DNA from 4 places in the Vreelandella venusta genome. Region 1 is predicted to be linked to each of the others. Evidence: predicted binding sites of a transcription regulator. Region 1 holds the regulator's gene; each other region holds the start of a gene.
The links. The regulator sigma-54, encoded in region 1, starts transcription at its own class of promoters, with help from an activator protein. The targets are predictions, from matches to a motif close to TGGCACNNNNNTTGCTNT.
Positions count from the first base shown of each region.

Region 1 (4,817 bases):
TGTGCTGGCCCTCTCGAACTCTGGCGAAACCGCAGAGGTCACCGCCCTGCTTCCGCTATTGAAACGCTTAGGAACCCCGCTTGTCAGCATGACGGGGCGCCCAGGATCCACATTAGCTAAGCACGCCGATGCTCACCTTAACAGCGGTGTTGAGCGCGAAGCCTGCCCTCTCGACTTAGCGCCGACTAGCTCAACCACAGCGGCTCTCGCCTTGGGTGATGCCTTAGCCGTGGCATTATTAGAAGCGCGCGGCTTCACCGCGGAAGATTTTGCCCTTTCACACCCGGGTGGAAGCCTCGGCAAACGCCTGCTTTTGCGTGTCAAGGATTTAATGCACAACGGCTCGCGCCTCCCCCAAGTAGCATTAGGTAGCCCGCTACGGGACGCCCTGTTGGAAATCACTCGCCAAGGATTGGGCTTTACCTGCGTCGTCGATAGCGAAGGACGCCTTGCTGGCGTTTATACCGACGGTGACTTACGCCGAACGCTGGATCAGTTTCATGACCTACGTGACGTCCTCGTTGATGATGTTATGACACGCCCTGGAAAACGTATCGGCCCCGAGGTGTTAGCGGCTGAAGCGGTACGCATCATGGAAGACAGTCGAATCACCGCACTGGCGGTCGTGGATGATCAACAGCGCCCCATTGGCGCCCTGCATATGCATGACTTACTTGCCAGCGGTGTCATTTAATCGCTCTTTTTCAACATTAATAATACGGAGGCTTCATGGCCTTACCTGACGCTCTACAAGACCGCATTCGCCGTGTAAAATTGCTTGCCATTGACGTTGACGGCGTACTTACCGATGGCCGCCTCTATTTCCAAGCCGACGGTATCGAAATCAAAGCATTCCATACTCAAGATGGCCACGGCCTCAAACTTTTGAAGCGCGTCGGAATCCATGTTGCCTTAATTACTGGGCGTGACTCTCCGATGGTTAGTCAACGCGCTGCGTCGCTGGGCATTACCCATGTTTATCAAGGATGTGAAGATAAACTCACTACGTTACGCGCGCTTTGCCAACGCCTAGATATCACGCTTGAGCAGGTTGCTTATTGTGGTGACGATCTACCAGACCTTGCTCCTATTAAACGCTCTGGCGTAGGCATTACCGTGCCTAATGCTCCTGATTACATGCATACCCATGCCGACTGGATCACCGACCGGCTTGGTGGCCACGGTGCCGTACGTGAAATCTGCGACACCTTATTGATGTCTCAAGGCCATTGGGATGCTGTTTTAGATACGTACCTACACGGCCAATCGTAATGCGCTTTTGGGCTAAAAAACGCGTTTGGATAACCACCATGGTATTTGCCCTAGGTGGTGTGCTGGCGTGGCTAGACCCGCGCGGCCCTCAAGACCAATTAATCGATCCTGAGGCTCGCGCTCAAGAGCCCGGCCATGTACTGGAAAATGCAGAAATCACTCTGTTTGGTGACACCGGTGCCATCCAACAGTCGCTGGCGACGCCACGCTTAGTCCATACCCCTCAAACAGCGATGACAGAGGTTACCTCTCCCAGGGCGACACTGTTCGATAGAGAGGAGCGTCAATGGCTAGCGACGGCCCAGAGCGGCACTCTAAATACTGACACGCAAGCACTCACGCTAGCTGGCTCAGCCCAATTACTTGCACCTGATGAGGGCTGGCAGTTGAATACAGAGTTATTACATTACAATGGCATCACCCGCCATGCTTGGAGCGATGCCGAAACCATACTTCAGCAGCCGCCTCAACGCATTAGCGCTTCACGTATGGATGTATGGCTGGATGATAGCCAGATCCGCTTAACCAATAACGTGCGCGGCGTTCACCCGCCTGCCACTCGTTCTCAGTAGGAGTCGCGATGAACGCTCTTATTCGCACGGCACTCTTCGTCATTACACTACCTATTTCTGCGGCAGCGCTACCGGTCATGGCACAAAGCCAAGCCCCTGTAGAAGTAGAGGCTGATCGTTTAGATCTAGATCAACGCGCAGGCACTGCAGTCTATTCGGGCAACGTCGATATTCGTCAGGGCAATATGCAGCTACGCGGAGATCGCGTTGAGATTCAGCGCAACGATGCTGGCGAGCTATCGCGCGCCGTTGCAACCGGTGGACGAGCCTATATACGCAACCAGCTCGAAGACCAAGCCAGCCCAATGGAAGGCTGGGCAAAGCGCATCATTTATCATGTTGCCGAGCGTCGGGTAGAGCTAATCGACCAAGCGGAGCTGACCCAGCAAGCTGACCGCTTCGAAGGTGGGCGCTTAGAGTATTTTATCGACCAAGGTGTAGTTCAGGCGCGTTCTGATGTTAGCGGCAGTGAACCACAACGTATCCGCATGACTCTTCAGCCGGAACAATAGGAGTGACCAGTGGCGACAAAACATGCAGGGTCTGCACCTCACACAGCCTTAGAATCAGCATCAGAAACAGCGCCGATAAAAACACTTTATGCCCACCACTTAGCCAAAAGCTATAAACGCCGCCGTGTAGTTAAGGATATTAACCTAGAGATATCTCAAGGCAGCGTGGTAGGACTGCTAGGCCCCAATGGCGCGGGCAAAACGACATCCTTCTATATGATTGTCGGTTTGGTAAAGTCTGATGCTGGAAAGGTAGGCATCGACGGGCTTGATTTGACCCACGCCCCCATGCACGAACGTGCACTGGCAGGTATTGGGTACTTGCCCCAGGAAGCCTCTATTTTTCGCAAACTGACCGTCGCCGATAACATAATGGCAATTCTGGAGACTCGCAAAGAACTCGATCGCAGCGCTCGGGAGCAGCGCCTTGAGTCGCTACTGGAAGATTTTCACATCACTCACATTCGTGACAACTTCGGCATGAGTCTTTCAGGCGGAGAGCGTAGACGTGTTGAAATTGCACGCTCCCTCGCGACAGAGCCTGCCTTTATTCTGCTTGATGAGCCGTTTGCCGGCGTTGATCCGATCTCAGTAGGCGATATTAAAACGATCATTCGAGCACTCAAAAAACGCCATATCGGCGTACTGATCACCGACCATAACGTCAGAGAAACACTAGATATTTGCGATATTGCCTACATTGTAGGTGACGGCCATATCATCGCCAGCGGCCCCCCTCAGGAAATTCTCAACAACCAACGGGTAAGAGACGTTTATTTGGGGGCTGATTTCCGCCTGTAAACAGCCACCTGCAGAAAAAATAGTATGGGTGGCATACTTATTGCACTTGCACCAAGCCATAACTCGCACTAGGGTGGAGCTTTCTGATTAACGAGTGGTTCTCAGATGGTCATGAAAGCTTCTCTTCAATTGCGTATCGGTACACAGCTGACCATGACACCTCAGCTGCAGCAGGCCATAGCCCTGTTACAGCTATCAACGCTGGACCTCCGTCAAGAAATTCAGCAAGCGCTTGATGCCAACCCCATGCTTGAGCAGGAAGACGAGTTCGGCGAGCAGGCCGTTAGCGAGCCCCAGGAAGCTGAGTGGTCCGAAAGCATTCCTAACGAGCTCTCTACTGACAGTGACTGGTCAGACACTTATCAAGACCTGGGTAGCCATGGTGCCAGTGGCGAGGGGCCAGACTTTGAGCGTCAAGCCGCTGGTCAAAGTTTACATGGCCACTTACTTTGGCAACTCGCCATGACAGATTTTTCACCACGCGACCATGCCATTGCTGAAAGCCTCATCGATGCACTGGATGCCAACGGCTACCTCACACAGCCGCTCAATGACATTCGCGAAGGACTTAAAGCCCAAGGGCATGAAGGCCTTAGCCAGCGTGAAGTTGAAACAACCCTGCTGCGTCTTCAACAGTTTGAACCCACCGGTGTATTTGCTCGCGACCTGCGAGAATGCTTAATGCTGCAGCTCGCCTCACTCCCCGAAGATACACCGCTGTTGATGCCTGCCAAGCGGCTAGTGCGTCAATTTCTTGAAGCGCTCGGTAAAGATGATGCGCGCCTGCTAAAGCGACGGTTAAGTCTGGATGATGAGCAGCTTGATGACGTCATTCGTTTGATCCGCAGCCTTGATCCCCGCCCTGGGAGTGCCTTTGGCGACACAGATGACAGCTACGTAACGCCAGATTTAGTCGTCCGCCATGACCACGAAGGATGGCACCTGGAGCTAAACCCAGAGGCGCTGCCGCGCTTGCGCATTCAACCTGACTACGCAAGCCTCATCAAACGGGCTGACAAGAGTCAAGATAACCAATTTTTAAAAGAGCATCTTCAGGAAGCTCGCTGGCTCATCAAGAGCCTTTCAAGCCGAAATGATACGCTGCTGCGGGTGGGTCGAGAAATCATCGCTCGCCAGATAGGCTTTCTGGAACACGGTGAAGAAGCCATGAAACCGCTGATCTTAGCCGATATCGCAGATGCCGTGGAAATGCATGAATCTACTATTTCCAGGGTCACCACCCAGAAATATATTCATACTCCGCGTGGCGTGTTCGAGCTCAAATACTTCTTCTCAAGCCAAGTAAGTGGCCAGGATGGCGGCGACAATCACTCCAGCACTGCCATCCGAGCGCGAATCAAAAAACTGGTACAAGATGAGCCGCCCGGAAAACCCCTCTCAGACAGCCGCCTCGTGGCGCTATTGGAAGAGGGTGGCATTCAAGTAGCAAGGCGAACGGTGGCCAAATATCGTGAATCAATGGGTATTCCCTCTTCAAGCGAGCGCCGCCGTTTACGCTAATAAAACAGTGCTAACGAGACAAAGTCCGTCTAGGGGCTTTGCAATAGCGCAAAAAGGGTTACAATCGAAGAACAGTCCGATGGATAAGGAGCACGTCAATGCAAGTAAATATCACTGGTCATCACGTAGATCTGACTGA
Region 1 covers NZ_CP065135.1:2,621,490-2,626,306, forward strand. Annotated here, with positions in the region: gene IR195_RS12670 (KpsF/GutQ family sugar-phosphate isomerase) at 1-694, shown strand, start outside; gene IR195_RS12675 (KdsC family phosphatase) at 730-1,272, shown strand; gene lptC (LPS export ABC transporter periplasmic protein LptC) at 1,272-1,844, shown strand; gene lptA (lipopolysaccharide transport periplasmic protein LptA) at 1,853-2,356, shown strand; gene lptB (LPS export ABC transporter ATP-binding protein) at 2,432-3,157, shown strand; gene IR195_RS12695 (RNA polymerase factor sigma-54) at 3,263-4,678, shown strand; gene hpf (ribosome hibernation-promoting factor, HPF/YfiA family) at 4,777-4,817, shown strand, end outside.

Region 2 (4,817 bases), 1.2 Mb from region 1:
GCCCGGTAATGCCCTGGGCCAGTAGCTTCTGCTGCATGTGGTAAACCAGTTCGCCGTTTTCGGCGTGTACCGTAGGTACCGCGCCCAGTTCAAGGCATCGGGAAAAGCTTTCCACCAATATGTCATCAGTGGCCATAATCGCGCCCTTGTAGGCCATGAAGTGCTTGAAACTATTCACGCCGTGTTCGCGCACCAGGGTACCCATTTCCTCTTTGACGCTCTCATCCCACCAGGTGATTGCCACGTGGAAAGCGAAATCGGTAGCCGCTTTTTCCGCCCACCCTTGCCACGTCTCAAAGGCTTCTAAGAGTGATTGGCCTGGGCTTGGAATGACAAAGTCGATAATCGTCGTGGTACCACCCGCCATCGCGGCGGCGGTGCCGGTGTAAAAATCTTCGCTGGCCACTGCGCCCATAAACGGCATTTGCATATGGGTATGGGGGTCAATGCCACCGGGCATTACCAACTGATTGCTAGCGTCAATAATGTCGCAGTTATCGGGGAGGTCCAAGTCGGTGCCGATGGCGTGGATTTTTCCGTCGACGCACAGCACATCGGCGCGGTAAGTATCGGCATGGGTGACGACGGTGCCGCCTTTGATCAATAAACTCATCATGAAGTCCTCGTATGATTCATCAACAGGGCTACTCACCATCAGTGAGGCGGGTGTAGGCATCGGGGCGGCGATCACGGAAGAACTGCCAGTTATTGCGCACCTCACGCACCATGTCTAAATCAATTTCATGCACTAGCAGCTCGTCTTCCGTTTCGCTGGCCTGGGCTTCGATTTTGCCGCGGGGGTTGACGATATAGCTGGAGCCGTAGAAGTCACCGATATTCCAGGGCGCTTCTGTACCCACGCGGTTGATAGCGGCAATGAAGCAACCGTTAGCCGCAGCGGAAGCAGGCTGCTCAAGCTCCCATAGGTACTGGGAAAGCCCTGCTACGGTAGCGGAAGGGTTGAAGATTACCTCAGCGCCGTTAAGCGCCAGTGCACGCCAGCCTTCAGGGAAGTGGCGGTCATAGCAGATATACACACCAATTTTGCCGTAGGCAGTGTCGAAGACCGGCCAGTTTGATTTGCCCGGTTTGAAGAAGAATTTCTCCCAAAATCCGGCCACTTGAGGGATATGAGTTTTATGATATTTGCCGAGGTAGCTACCGTCGGCGTCAAACACGGCGGCGGTGTTGTAGTAAACGCCGGTCTCTGTTTCTTCATACACGGGCACGATAATGACCATGCGGTGTTCGGCAGCCAGTTTTTGCATCATCTGACAGCTGGGGCCTTCTGGAACCCGCTCAGCGGCGGCATACCATTTGCCATCTTGGCTTGGGCAGAAGTACGGCTGGTTAAAGACTTCTTGAAAACATAGTACTTGCACACCCTGTTCGGCGGCCTGCTGAATCATCGGTAGGTGTGCTTCGTTCATCGCATCGCGGATCGCCGCGGGGTCTAAATCGGTGCTGGTTTTGAGCCCCATTTGAATTAAGCCAATTTTCATTTTCTGCATAGAACATGCCCTCTCAAGTCATACGCGCCAACCGCATGCATACGCATGTCGGTACGTTACTGGTCAAGTAACAAGTGTGTGATTACGTGGCGTGCAGTGGTGTCTTATTGTTGTTCAAAAAGTTGTCTTGATTGACAGCTTTTTGAACATAGTCCTTTGTGAGGTGTTGTTTCAAGTGTTTTTTAATAATTTTAATTCGCTGCTTTAACTCTTTGATTTATTAATATTTTTATTGTTTTTAGTGATGGGTTTTCTAAGTTGGTGAAGTTTTGTTCGATGTTGGTGATGTTTGTTTTTTCTTTTAAAACATATGGTTGTGTTTATTTTTTTGAGTTTTGATATTTTTTGCGCATCTTTTTGGTGCGTATTTTATTTAAATGGCTACGCTTATTAATGGCTTTTAAGACCTGAAAGGCGAATAACAATAATCACGCTATAAGTATGTGTATGTCTGCCTAGTAAGTCAGCTTTTCGATCAATGGGTTAGTGTTTGTGATTTTGTTTTAGGCACGCTTATTGCTCTTGAAAGACTGAAACCATGAACTTACTGGGCTACAGCACTGCTGAGGAGACTATATGACTGGCTCAACATCCCGAATGGTAGACAGAGAGGGGTTAATTGAACTCGATGTAGGCAAAGACGTAGGTGATAGTCCTCGTTTCAATAAAGATATTGCGCCCACTCAGGCGAGTGAGCGCACTTGGAGCAAATGGAACATTGCGGCACTTTGGGTGGGGATGTCGATTTGTGTACCGACCTACACCTTGGGTGGTGTGTTAACCGCCTACTTTGGCCTGAGTGTGGGCGAAGCGCTTTTTGCCATTTTTCTAGCCAACGTGATCGTCCTGATTCCGCTCACTCTAAATGCTTTTCCGGGCACTAAATTTGGTATTCCTTTCCCAGTTGTGCTGCGATCGTCATTTGGTATTTTAGGCTCTAACGTGCCTTGTTTGGTGCGGGCTCTCGTAGGCTGTGGCTGGTTTGGCATTCAAACGATGTTTGGTGGCTTGGCTATTCATCTTCTGTTATCCGAACTGGTCCCCGCTTGGGCTGCGCTGGGTGGGGTAGGTGAAGTCATTGGCTTTTTTGTCTTCGGCGCAATGAATCTTTTTGTGGTCATTCGTGGGGCTGAGTCGATCAAGTGGCTGGAAACCCTAGCGGCGCCGTTGTTGCTTGCTGTGGGGATTGGATTAATGATGTGGGCATGGCCGCACATGTCGATGACTGAGTTATTAGCGCAACCGCCCTCGCGCCCAGAAGGAGCATCAGTATATGGCTACTTCTTTGCAGGATTAACTGCGATGGTGGGATTTTGGGCGACGTTGTCGCTGAACATTCCTGATTTCAGCCGGTTTGCCAAAAGCCAAAAAGATCAAATTGTTGGCCAAGTGATTGGGTTGCCGCTGACAATGTTCTTCTTTGCAGCGTTGGGCGTTGTATTAACGGCGGCGTCTGAGTCGCTAGTGGGCCAGACGGTTGCTGACCCAGTACGTTTGATTGGCTATATCGAAAGCCCTTTCTGGGTAGTGCTTGCCATGTTGCTAATCATTATTGCCACTATTTCCACCAATACCGCTTCGAATATTGTTTCTCCCACGAATGACTTCCAGAATATTGCCCCAAAACTGATTAACCAAACCCGCGGTGTGCTTATGACCGGAGCGGTGGGTGTTTTGTTGATGGGCTACGACCTTTTGCAGAAAGCGGGTCTCATTGCTCAAGGGGTGTCGCTTGAGCAGATGTATTCAAACTGGCTGCTGGGATACTCCAGCCTGCTTGGCCCCATCGCAGGCATCATGGCAGTGGACTATTTCCTAATTAAAAAGCAGCGTTTAGATGTGCCTAGCTTATATATGGATAACCGTGCTTATCCTGCGGTCAATGTGGCGGGTTTTATCGCGTTCGGCGTGCCGGTGGCACTGACGCTAATCTCGCTGTTAACCGGCACCATGAACTGGTTCTATGACTATGGCTGGTTTACCGGCTCTGCGCTTGGCGCGATTGTTTATTACGCCGCAAGCCACGTTTTAACATCATCTTCTCAGGTAGGGCCCGCGCCACACATGGCCAGCGAGACGGCAAAGCTGCCATAAACTCGTTATAAGTAAACGCCATTAATAATCAAAGCTCGGCACTTAGCCGAGCTTTGATTATTTTGTGCTTGGCATAACCAGGTGAGCTATTTTGCGCCTTTAACAAATCCTAAAAATGCATCGACCACCCGGTTGGGGCGGCGATCATGGCGAGTGATTAGCACAAACGGAATCTGATAACGTTGGGTACCCGGCTGAATGGCGCGCATCTTATGGGCATTAACCCATTGAGCGGCAACATGTTCAGGAAGAAAACCGATAAACCGTCCAGTGAGAATCAAAAACGCAGCGCCCTCCCGGTCAGAGGCAGAGGCTTGTAAATTTAACGCATCATGTGCTTTACGCGCATCGCTGGGGAGTGGATAGCGAGGCGTTATCGCTGGATAAGTGGCAATCTGTTCAAATGTGAATGCGTCATCAGTTGCATTAAACAGCGGGTGGCCAGCGGCGCAGTAAAGAAACGAAGGCTCCTCGTACAACAGGTGCGTTTCTAAGCTGGAGGGTAAGTTAACCGCGGGCACAACGCCGACATGCAAGTGGCCATCCATGACGCTTCGAATAACGGCATCTGAAGGCTCCATGTGAATATTAACGGTGACCTCATGATTTGGCGCGGTCAGCTCGGCGAGCGCATGGGTAACATGCATAGCAGGCAAGGTGACCAAGTTATCGGTGATACCGATATTCAGTTCGCCCTTGATAGTATGATGTAATGCGTTTACATCGCTTTTAAAGGCTTCGAGCGCGGCCAGTAGTGTCAAACCTGCTTGGTAAATTTCCTTGCCTTCTTCGGTTAAACTAAAGCCGCCTCGGCCACGCTGGCATAGCGAAAAGCCTAGCCTACCTTCTAAATCATTCATGTGTTGGCTAATGGCTGAACGGCTGATGCCTAAAGCGGTTTCCGCAGCGGTGAAACCACCGCACTCCACGACCGTTTTAAAAATACGCACTAAGCGTACTTCGTAGTCACTCATTTGGCCTAACGATGCCATGACAGCCTCTTATTGAGTAAAATAACGACTTTTATGAGCTTTTTGCTGAAAATAGATATACATCAAAAACAAGCCGCGCCACTATTTAAAACCGCCTACGAGGAGCCGTTGTGGTCTATTTTTCACTATTCTTTTTATACTGTATCAGGTGTGCTGCGGGATATCTGAATAAGGCCTACATATAATGCTGCTACCTCGCAGTGATCGGGTAACTAACAAA
Region 2 covers NZ_CP065135.1:3,780,161-3,784,977, reverse strand. Annotated here, with positions in the region: gene hydA (dihydropyrimidinase) at 1-613, opposite strand, end outside; gene IR195_RS17615 (nitrilase-related carbon-nitrogen hydrolase) at 645-1,511, opposite strand; gene IR195_RS17610 (NCS1 family nucleobase:cation symporter-1) at 2,088-3,605, shown strand; gene IR195_RS17605 (LysR family transcriptional regulator) at 3,692-4,597, opposite strand; gene IR195_RS17600 (bifunctional diguanylate cyclase/phosphodiesterase) at 4,782-4,817, shown strand, end outside.
Region 2: the regulator sigma-54 is predicted to act here: its motif matches at 2,017-2,034, upstream of IR195_RS17610 (NCS1 family nucleobase:cation symporter-1).

Region 3 (4,817 bases), 320 kb from region 1:
CCCGTAAGTTCAAATACGTTGGTGAGAGTGTTCTCTTCAATGTTTTGCTGCACTTGATCAATCAGTCTGCGTAGGTTGGGATTACCTGGCTTGCTAGCGATGAAGTAATTGCTTAGCTCGCTCTTACGGGTGGTGACGTAGAGTTCGTCAATATCACCAGGGACAACACGGGAAAGCGGCCAGATGGCATGTGCGTCAATATCAAGGTAAACGCCGCCGTATTTGTAAAGCACCATAAGGCGCCAAAAATCAGCCTGCGCCGCACCAATTTGTAACTTTGAATAGCTAGTGAATAGGGCGTCGTCGAAATTTTCCTTAATGAAATCACTGCGCGCATCGGTAATCATGAAGCGATATTCGAAGCGAGGAGCCATGAGACGATTGAACAAATAGTTCAGATAAACCGGAAGGGTCACTCTATTGGTAAAGTTAGTCTGCCAAATAATACGTGGAATAGTCGAACTGTGTTTAGGCTTTAGCCAGGGTGCGGCATAGGCTGGCAGCGTGAAGCGCTTGTTTGGCAGAACGGCATGGAATATATAGCTAAGCAGCTTGGTAATGTTTGCGCATAGTTTTATCAAGCGACTAGTGGCCACGATAAGTGGTTTGCTTGTGCGGGTGGGCATGTTCATCCTTTTCATTCGTGTCGCGGCAAGCGGTGAATCAATTACCAGCCGCCTTGACCTTCCAATAAGCTGCGGGTGTTATTATCCAGCGGCAGTTTAAAGTCAGCGCTGCCAAGCACCATCGCATCGCCAGCGCGAACGACTCGTGCACTCACATAGAGATAGTCCTGGCCTTGTGCATAAGTACCCATCAGTATTGAGCGTGCATTGTGCTGGGCGCTAAGACGTTGGACTTGGCGGGATAAAATTAATTCGCCAACGGTTTCTTCAATAAACATACTGTCACGCATTTTGACTTCGCGTACCTGCATGCCTTGCCTTGCAAGAGCTGACGCCATAATTTCTGAGCTAATACGGCCAAATGTAGATGATTGGCTTAAGTTATCAATACTTACAAAAGTAGCCGCGATCATCGGGCTATAGCGTGTAAGGTTCGGGTTGCTGGCAACCATTTGCGCGGCAGCCGCGTGAGCTAGCTCAGAGAGGTCTGGCTGAGGCTCAGCATGTTGCATGCTATTGTTATTGCCAAGTGCGGTACAGCCCGCCAAAGACAGCATAAGCAACGCAGCGATAAGCTGACGAGCGCCAACTGCTAGGCCGCGCAGCGGAGACAGAGAGGAAGAGAGTGAAAGCATGTAATTACCAAGTATCGGTGATAGAGACAGTTGGAGTTGCAGGCGCTTGAGGAACACGATGTGGCGCATAGTGACGCCGGTCACCAGCATTTATGTAATAAATATTAGAAGAGGAGTAGAGGATTCGGTCATTATCAACGATCTGGGTGGTGATGATAACCTCCTCTTTGCCCTCTTGCGTCCAACTGCCGCTGGTTGTATCTGCCACCATCGCAGCGGGAATTAATGCAAGCGCAGGCTCGCTCCAGTTTCCCAATGCCATGCTAGCCACGGTTACGCCACCGGCAAGGGCGGTGTAAGTGCCAAACGGTGGGCGTATATAGCCGCGATCACGATGCTCAACAACTTCCACGTCCACTTGAACGGTGGCACCGCCAGTGCTGGGGTGTGTCATCACACTTCCACCACGAGACACTAGTTCACTTGTTAATAGCCTGCGAAAACCACGTTCAAATTCGCCACCGTAATAGGCGCTAACGGACGTATGCTCTTGCGCTGGAATATGGAGGTCTCTAAAGCGAACCCGTTCATTGCGAAGAATGCCCGTCGCTTCGTGTTGGGCCAGCACTTCCCAGTGCTGAGCTGCTTGCATACGCTGCTGCTCACTATAAGGGTAGGTAGTCGCAATGGGGGCCTGCGATGTGTTGGCATAAAAGCAGCCGCTTAGCATCAGGCTCGCCAGTCCAATACAGGCAGGGCGCAATAGTTGAACCATGGATGGTGACATTGTCGATAATGAAGCAGCTCTTGATGACATAGGTCGGGTGCGCACCTGATTGTTCCTTCTCGCTACGAAACGGCTTTTGATAGACTAGTTTGCCACGCTTACCCTAGATCGGCCACGAGGTTAAAAACTTGAATGAGTGAAGCCCCACATGCTTGAAGACCACCGCACTGGTCCGCGCCATGATTCATTGCTAACCGCCTATCCAGAAGATGAAAGTAATAGCGGTTGGATGATTAGCTATATTGACATCATGACGCTACTGGTAGCCCTGTTCGTTATTATTATTGCTGCGGCTAATGTGACAAGCCCATCACAGTTTCAGCAACAAGCTGCTGATGAGGACGGCTATGAGTCATCGCCTACTATAGAGATACCTCTGCCGGATACGCTTGCTGAAGCCCGCCAACAGCGCGCGGTACTAGGCATATCACCTAGTAGCGATACGCTTAGCCCATTTGCGATTAGCGCTGCGTTGGGTGTGGCAGGGTTGCCAAAAACTCGCTCTATTGTTGCGGATGTGCCTCCTTTATTGGCGCGGATTGAGGAAGCATCGATAGATACCCAGCCATCGACAATCAATCGTAGACTTCCACAGCTGTTGCTGCCTAGCGATGAACGTCAGTCTGTTTCACCGTTGGCGGATTACATGGTAGTACTCACCGATCGTCCACCGGTTAATGTGCAAACAGTGTCCGATGTGGCGATGAATAGTGCGCTAGCACTTGATGAGAGGTTGTCTGAGCGCGTGGAGGCCTCGACGTATCTACCTAACTTGGAAGGTGTTGAAGTTTCCCGAGTCGCCGAAGGGATCAGCCTGCGTGTACAAGATCGGTTGTTATTTCCCTCTGCCGATGCTCAGTTGACAGAAGGCGGCTCGTCGCTAGTGGGGTCTTTGATGGATACCATCCAGCGCTTCGATGGGGAAGTGTGGGTGGAGGGGCACTCTGACAGCCAATCCATTAATACCCCAGAGTTTTCGTCCAACTGGGCGCTTTCAAGTGCGCGTGCGATAGCGATCGTAGAGGCACTTGAAGCCGCAGGGGTTGCTCCAGAGCGGTTACGAGCAGTTGGGCTAGCGGCCACCCAGCCGCTAGAAGATAACGATACTGTGGAAGGTCGGGCGCGCAACCGTCGCGTTGAGGTAGTTATTCACGTGGACTAAGGAATAGATCAAAAAAAACCCGCCGGAGGGGACGGGTATGAAAGGGCTTGGCTCACTGCAGTCCACTGGCATCAGGTGAGGGGGTGTACAAGGCTGCCAGTGGGTACAGTTTTAGTATAGCTATTTGCGAGCTTTTGCCAAGGGTGTGTCGAGCTTTTTTCAGTTTATTTGCGCGCTATTTTGGTGCGTCAAAATTGCGTTGCTTGGGTGCTTATAAAAAGACAGCTATTTATTAGTAGCTAATCTTATGATTATTAAAGATAAAACCGTATTGGCATACAAACTGCTTGATTGCTTATCTAAAAGTGGACGTGTGTAACAACTTTAAGATCGCAAAAAGGTGGTGCTATGACCGAACACAGGCGTACTGCGTTGCCCAGTGATGCTCAGTTACCAAGCGACTTAGACCCAGCGCTTCAACCGCGTTTAGTCGTCACTGACTTGGACGGTTCATTACTAGATCACCACAGCTATGATTTTTCACCTGCCAAGCACTGGCTTGCCCGCCTTAAAACGTTAGGGGTTCCGGTTATACCGGTCACTAGTAAAACTCGTGCTGAACTCATCCCCCTTCGGGAAGCCCTTGGGCTAACAGCGACTCCCTTTATTGCCGAGAATGGTGCCGTCATTGGTCTGCCGCCAGGTTGGTGCCATGCGCGTTTAGACCGCCCCGGTAATGGCCGAGATGGCGTCGTTATTAAGCACACCGGTGTTGATAGTGGTTTCATTAGGGCGCGACTCAATGTTTGGCGCAAGCGTCTGGATGTTAGGTTTACTCGAATGGGCGACTTAAGTCTTCAGCAGGTAATGGCGTTAACTGGGCTTGATGAAACCCGTGCGAAAGCTGCGCGGCAGCGAGAGGGAAGTGAGCCACTTATTTGGCAAGATACCGCAGCTGCACTTGAAACGTTTCGCGTGGCACTTGAAGGCGATGGTCTTGAACTCACACAAGGGGGGCGCTTTTGGCACGTGATTGGGCGCTTGTCTGACAAAGGTGGTGCTGTTGAGTGGCTAATTAAGCGGTTTACTGCATTACGAGGCAGTCAGCCACTTTCATTGGGCTTGGGTGATGGCCCAAACGATATCACGATGCTGGAAACTGTCGATCAAGCTGTGGTGATTCGAGGTTGCCACGCACTTAATGTTGAGCCGCAAAACCATGCGCTATATCGAACAAACGCAACTGGACCAACAGGCTGGGCTGAGGGGGTAGCCCACTGGTGGGGGCGAGATGATAGGCGTCTAAAAATGACGCCAGTGGATGACGTCGCTGCATCAGTTTACCCGTCACGGGAGGCTAGCGTATGAGTGATTTTCATCAAAATGGTGTGATTACTGATTTTCACAACTTAACGCGCCGTCCTGTTGCGGCACTTGAGCAGGAGCTTTGTCAGTTTGCCAAACGCCGCCCAATGGGGCTGATCTTGCCCTCGCTTTTTTCTGAACTGGAAGGGCCTGCGCTGTCGGCGATTGTTGATGAGCTGGTGAAAGTGCCTTATCTCAATGAGATTGTTATCGGTTTGGACAGGGCAGACCGGGAGCAGTTTTTATATGCACGGGGGTTCTTTTCGCGCTTGCCCCAGCACACTCGAATCCTATGGAATGACGGTCCGCGTTTGCGCGCCATCGACCAAGAATTAGAGTGTCATGGTTTGGGGGCATTAGAG
Region 3 covers NZ_CP065135.1:2,937,091-2,941,907, reverse strand. Annotated here, with positions in the region: gene IR195_RS13970 (glycosyltransferase family 32 protein) at 1-626, opposite strand, end outside; gene IR195_RS13965 (FlgO family outer membrane protein) at 668-1,261, opposite strand; gene IR195_RS13960 (hypothetical protein) at 1,266-1,976, opposite strand; gene IR195_RS13955 (OmpA family protein) at 2,137-3,150, shown strand; gene IR195_RS13950 (HAD-IIB family hydrolase) at 3,499-4,458, shown strand; gene IR195_RS13945 (glycosyltransferase family protein) at 4,455-4,817, shown strand, end outside.
Region 3: the regulator sigma-54 is predicted to act here: its motif matches at 3,423-3,440, upstream of IR195_RS13950 (HAD-IIB family hydrolase).

Region 4 (4,817 bases), 2.0 Mb from region 1:
AGGTTTCTCTAAGGCTTAAACAGGCATTAGCTACGACAAGTGGCGATGAGTCAGGTGCTGTTAACTTACAGTCCATTCAGATGGACTCCGAAGAACCTTCTCAAAATACAGATGATGAGATAGTCACGACTCAGGAGGAGATCGATGGTTACAACATGGTTCGGGCTATAGTTGCCAGCGAAGTAGCTCCTGAAAGGGTTTTTATGCGAGATGCAAAGTCGTATTGCGCCGTGCTGCTTGATGACAACAATCGTAAGCCGATCTGTCGCCTTCATTTCAATTCCAAATTCTTTAAAAGAATTGAAATTCGTCAAGATAATGAATCAGTTAAGCACGATCTAAACGCACTGACGGATATCTTCAATCACAGAGACGCTCTGATAGCCGTTGTAAAAAGCTACGAATGATCCCTAAAGCCGGCCTTGTGCCGGCTTGTTTTCGCCTGGCAAAGTAAATAAAGCTTACAAATTGGCTCATAAGGTAAGCATATTTACCTTGTGTTTTGCGACGTCTGCAAACGTCAGCTGTAACCACTTCAGACTGGGGTCAACAAATGCAAACCAATGTCCTGTCGGGTGTACATGCATCCGACCGCTGAAAATAGCCACATCGCCAGCCCGCATCTCGGCTCGCCTGAGTGGTACAAATTCTGCACTACCTACCTGCTTATTCCTTAAGAAACGGTTCACTATCGCCGCCAAGGCAGTGTGGCATGAACACCATCGCCTAACTCCCCCGTCGTAAGCACACCGTGATTCCATGGCCTACATTAAGATCAGGCTGATCACGATCAGCCTGCACAACACTTATGCCGTAATCACAGAACAATCTGGCCAGGTTCATTACAGTGTCCATGTCCTACTGTTTTGCGAGATTGAGCAGCGCAACTTCAAAGCGCTTACCGCCAATATACACCTGCCAAGTTCCTTTCGCGGGTGCGCTAACGCTTACGCCGCGCTACTCGAAATGTGCATTACCTTCATTAATTAGTAGGTTAGGTGTTGCCGCCCAGGCAGTTCAGTGTTTAGTCGGTGTGAATGCTCTCTCAGTTTCGGCGTCATCAACACAATGGTGCTTTAATTGTTAAATATGGTGAGGAAGAGAGTGTTCAAAAATAAAACTGCTTTAACATAATGATTGGGGTGTGTTTCGGTAACTGCCATCTAGAGGATATTACGTCGTGGAAAACTTTCTTGAGCAATTTGGAGCTTACGTTCCTTTGATTATCAATGCCGTGAAAGCATTGTTGGTGTTGATTGTGGGCTGGATGGCTGCTGGGATCGTCAGCAGCTTAGTGCGTAAGCGGGTGAATGCGATACCGCGTATCGACCCTACTCTGGGTAATTTCCTTGCAGCCTTGGTGAAGTGGGGCATTCTACTGGTTGTATTTATTACGGTACTGGGTCTGTTTGGTATTCAGGCTACTTCGCTAGTTGCTGTGTTGGGCGCAGCCACGCTGGCTATTGGCCTGGCGTTGCAGGGCACGCTGAGTGATTTAGCGGCGGGGTTTATGCTGATTGTGTTTCGTCCTTACAAACTGGGTCAGTTTGTGGATATTGGGGGCACGTCCGGTACGGTAAAAGATCTCAACCTGTTTGTGACGGAATTAGTGACGCCTGACAACGTGCAAATTATTGTGCCTAATGGGCAGGCTTGGGGGGCTATCATCACTAACTTCTCTCATCACTCGACACGCCGTGTCGATCTGGTGTTCGGGATTGGCTATGACGATGATGCTGATCTGGCCATGGCGATCATCAGCGGCTTGGCGGAGGCTGACAGCCGTATCCATGGTGATCCTGCACCTTGGGTAAAAGTCACTAACCTGGGAGCCAGTAGTGTGGATCTTAGTGTGCGGCTTTGGGTCGATGCCGGGGACTATTGGGATGTGAAATTTGATATGACGAAAGCCGTCAAAGAAGCCTTTGATAAGCAAGGTGTTTCGATACCTTATCCGCATTCGGTGGAAATTCAGAAAGCGGGGTAAATGTTTCCGTTGATTCGGTTTGGCAAGGCGCGCCCCTTTAAAGGCGCGCCCCTTTAAAGGGGCGCGCCTTGCTTTTGTCGTTTTTGATGACGGTTACTCTTAATCGTCCTCGTCCCAGTGTTCCATCGCGCGTTTGTCATCGGGAAGCCGGACGATGTCGCCTACGTTAAGTTCGTGGTGGGAATCGTGGTGGTGCCCGTGACGGTCAAGAATAGCGGCAACGGTGCCGATGCTGACGGCATCTTCATCACGATAGGCTTCTACTTTTACCCGCACAATGCGGCCTAGATAACGGGCGGAGAGCATGGCGCCTGGGTAGGGCGGATTGTGGTCGGGGTCATTTTTAAAAAACTCTACAACGCTTGCACTGCCAGGTTCATCCCATTCGATATGCTGGTGCATTGTCAGTGTCCTTTTGTTGAGCGGTATTAGGTAGCGTGATGTTTAAGTGTAGTGTGCGTTGGTGCGATAGAGCCAATGACTGCTGAGGCATTAAGGTGTTTAGGCCCGTTGTACGCGCATTCGCTGGTTGATTAGTCTGGTGTTCCGAAGAACTTGTCCTTAAAAGAGCTTGTGTTTAAAAGCAGTCTAGGTAGTGCCTTTCTTTGTGCTGTTTATAGCTTGGTTAGTGCATTAACCGATTCTTGCCAATGGTATTGGCTTATTCGTGGTGAATAATATGGTTAACACTATGACAGCGATGGGAGTGCTCATTGGTAAACATTTGAGCGTCTATCCAGCAGGAAGTCCTAAGCTATAAGTGATGTTAAGTATCCGTATGCGAGCTGGGAGGAGGTCGGTAGGGTTTGTTACTCCTTGATAGCGAGCCGCGTGTAACCCCTGATGCGTCTATGCTGAAGGTTTGTAAACGGGTAGGGCATGCATAAAGGCGCTGAAGTAAATCAGCTAGCGCTGCTTCATCTAACTCTGGGTCTAAGCCTCCCAAGCGCTCGAACCACGTGCGCCTGATGGCTATGTAGGGAGGAATAGCGACGCTTGCGCCTAAAAAGCATTGGAGTAAGCGTTCGGATAAGCGGGGTGGCTCGCTGCCAATCAAAAAAGCATCCAGCGTGTACGTGTCTAGCTGGGGGTAAAGTAAACACCATAATTTGGCTACCGGCGTCTGTTGTTGCATTGCAATTAGCAACCAGTCCGCTTGGCTGAGATACGCTGCATGATTGATCCTTGCGCCTAATGGCTGGGAAGGGGTGACAAGGAAGTGAGCATGGTAACGTTGCTCAATGTCCTGCATGCGTGGGTCGGGAGTGGCGCTGGTCACGATAATGGGAAGTGTGTGGTCTGCAAAGCCTGTTTGGCGAATAGTGCGCAGGTGACGTGGTAAAAGGGCACCTGTGACCGACGCATCAACAATAAAGCAGACCGTGCCCATGCGAGTGGCTTCCTGTGTTGTGAAAACCATTTGTTATTAAATCTATCTGTTTGTAATCAATTGTAGGCGTGAGTTTCTTTTGGTATCAAGCTAAAGTTTAAAGTGATGAGGAAAATAGTCGATGTTTGGCGTGCACCACATTGGTGCCTTCCAGTCTCTGTTTGTTCTTTATTGGTGCGTTTTTCTGAGTTAAATGACTATTTTAGGCCGAGCTCGTTATTGTAGGCAGTGTTATGCTACATGAAGAAGCACGATGCCTTATTTTTTAGTCTTTTAAAAATAAGACCTTAGGGTTAATGTATGCTATGTTGGTGCAGGGTTGGCATGCTCTGTGCTTAGTGTTAGCCAGCGGCTAGCGGGTCGTAGGCAGATGCCTCTCGGCGTGCTACAACGATAGCCGGTTTGTTTAATAACTCTTTAATCGGTAGCTTACTGTCACAAGCTTAAGCCACGTTCCTACCGGAGGACACTATGTCAGCCAAGACTCTCGCGCTAATCGAAGAGCATGATGTTAAATGGGTAGATCTGCGTTTCACCGACACGCGCGGTAAAGAGCAGCACGTCACCGTACCGGCACGGGACGTGGACGAAGAGTTTTTCGAAAATGGTCAGATGTTCGATGGTTCCTCTATCGAGGGCTGGAAAGGCATCAACGAATCCGACATGATTCTTCGCCCTGAAGATGGTACTGGTTTCCTCGACCCCTTCACCGAAGACGCTACCCTGATCCTGCGTTGCGATATCATTGAGCCTGCCACTATGCAGGGCTATGACCGTGACCCGCGTTCTATTGCCAAGCGCGCAGAAGCTTACCTGCAGTCCACCGGCCTGGGCGACACCGCCTTCTTTGGCCCTGAGCCTGAGTTCTTCATTTTCGACGAAGTTCATTGGAAATCCGATATTCAGGGTTCCATGTACAAAATTACCTCTGATGAAGGCGCTTGGGCGACCAGTAATCAGGTGGAAGGCGGTAACTTAGGGCACCGTCCGCGCGTTAAAGGCGGCTACTTCCCGGTTCCCCCGGTTGATAGTTTCCATGACATCCGTGGTGCAATGTGTAACACCCTGGAAGCGATTGGCCAGACCGTTGAGGTTCACCACCACGAGGTTGCTAACGCGGGTCAGAACGAAATCGGCGTTAAATTCAACACGCTGGTGAAGAAAGCTGACGAAGTTCAGGAAATGAAATACGTGATCCACAACGTGGCCCACGCTTACGGCAAAACCGCGACGTTCATGCCGAAGCCGCTTGTTGGTGACAACGGGTCTGGTATGCACGTACACCAGTCGTTCTGGAAAGATGGTCAGAATCAGTTCGCGGGTGATGAGTACGCTGGGCTTTCCGAAATGGCGCTTTACTACATTGGCGGTGTGATCAAGCACGCCCGTGCTCTGAACGCCTTCACGAACGCCTCTACTAACTCGTACAAGCGTTTGGTG
Region 4 covers NZ_CP065135.1:231,287-236,103, forward strand. Annotated here, with positions in the region: gene IR195_RS01120 (type I restriction endonuclease) at 1-407, shown strand, start outside; gene IR195_RS01125 (mechanosensitive ion channel family protein) at 1,181-1,987, shown strand; gene IR195_RS01130 (hypothetical protein) at 2,087-2,389, opposite strand; gene IR195_RS01135 (hypothetical protein) at 2,754-3,407, opposite strand; gene glnA (glutamate--ammonia ligase) at 3,849-4,817, shown strand, end outside.
Region 4: the regulator sigma-54 is predicted to act here: its motif matches at 3,698-3,715, upstream of glnA (glutamate--ammonia ligase).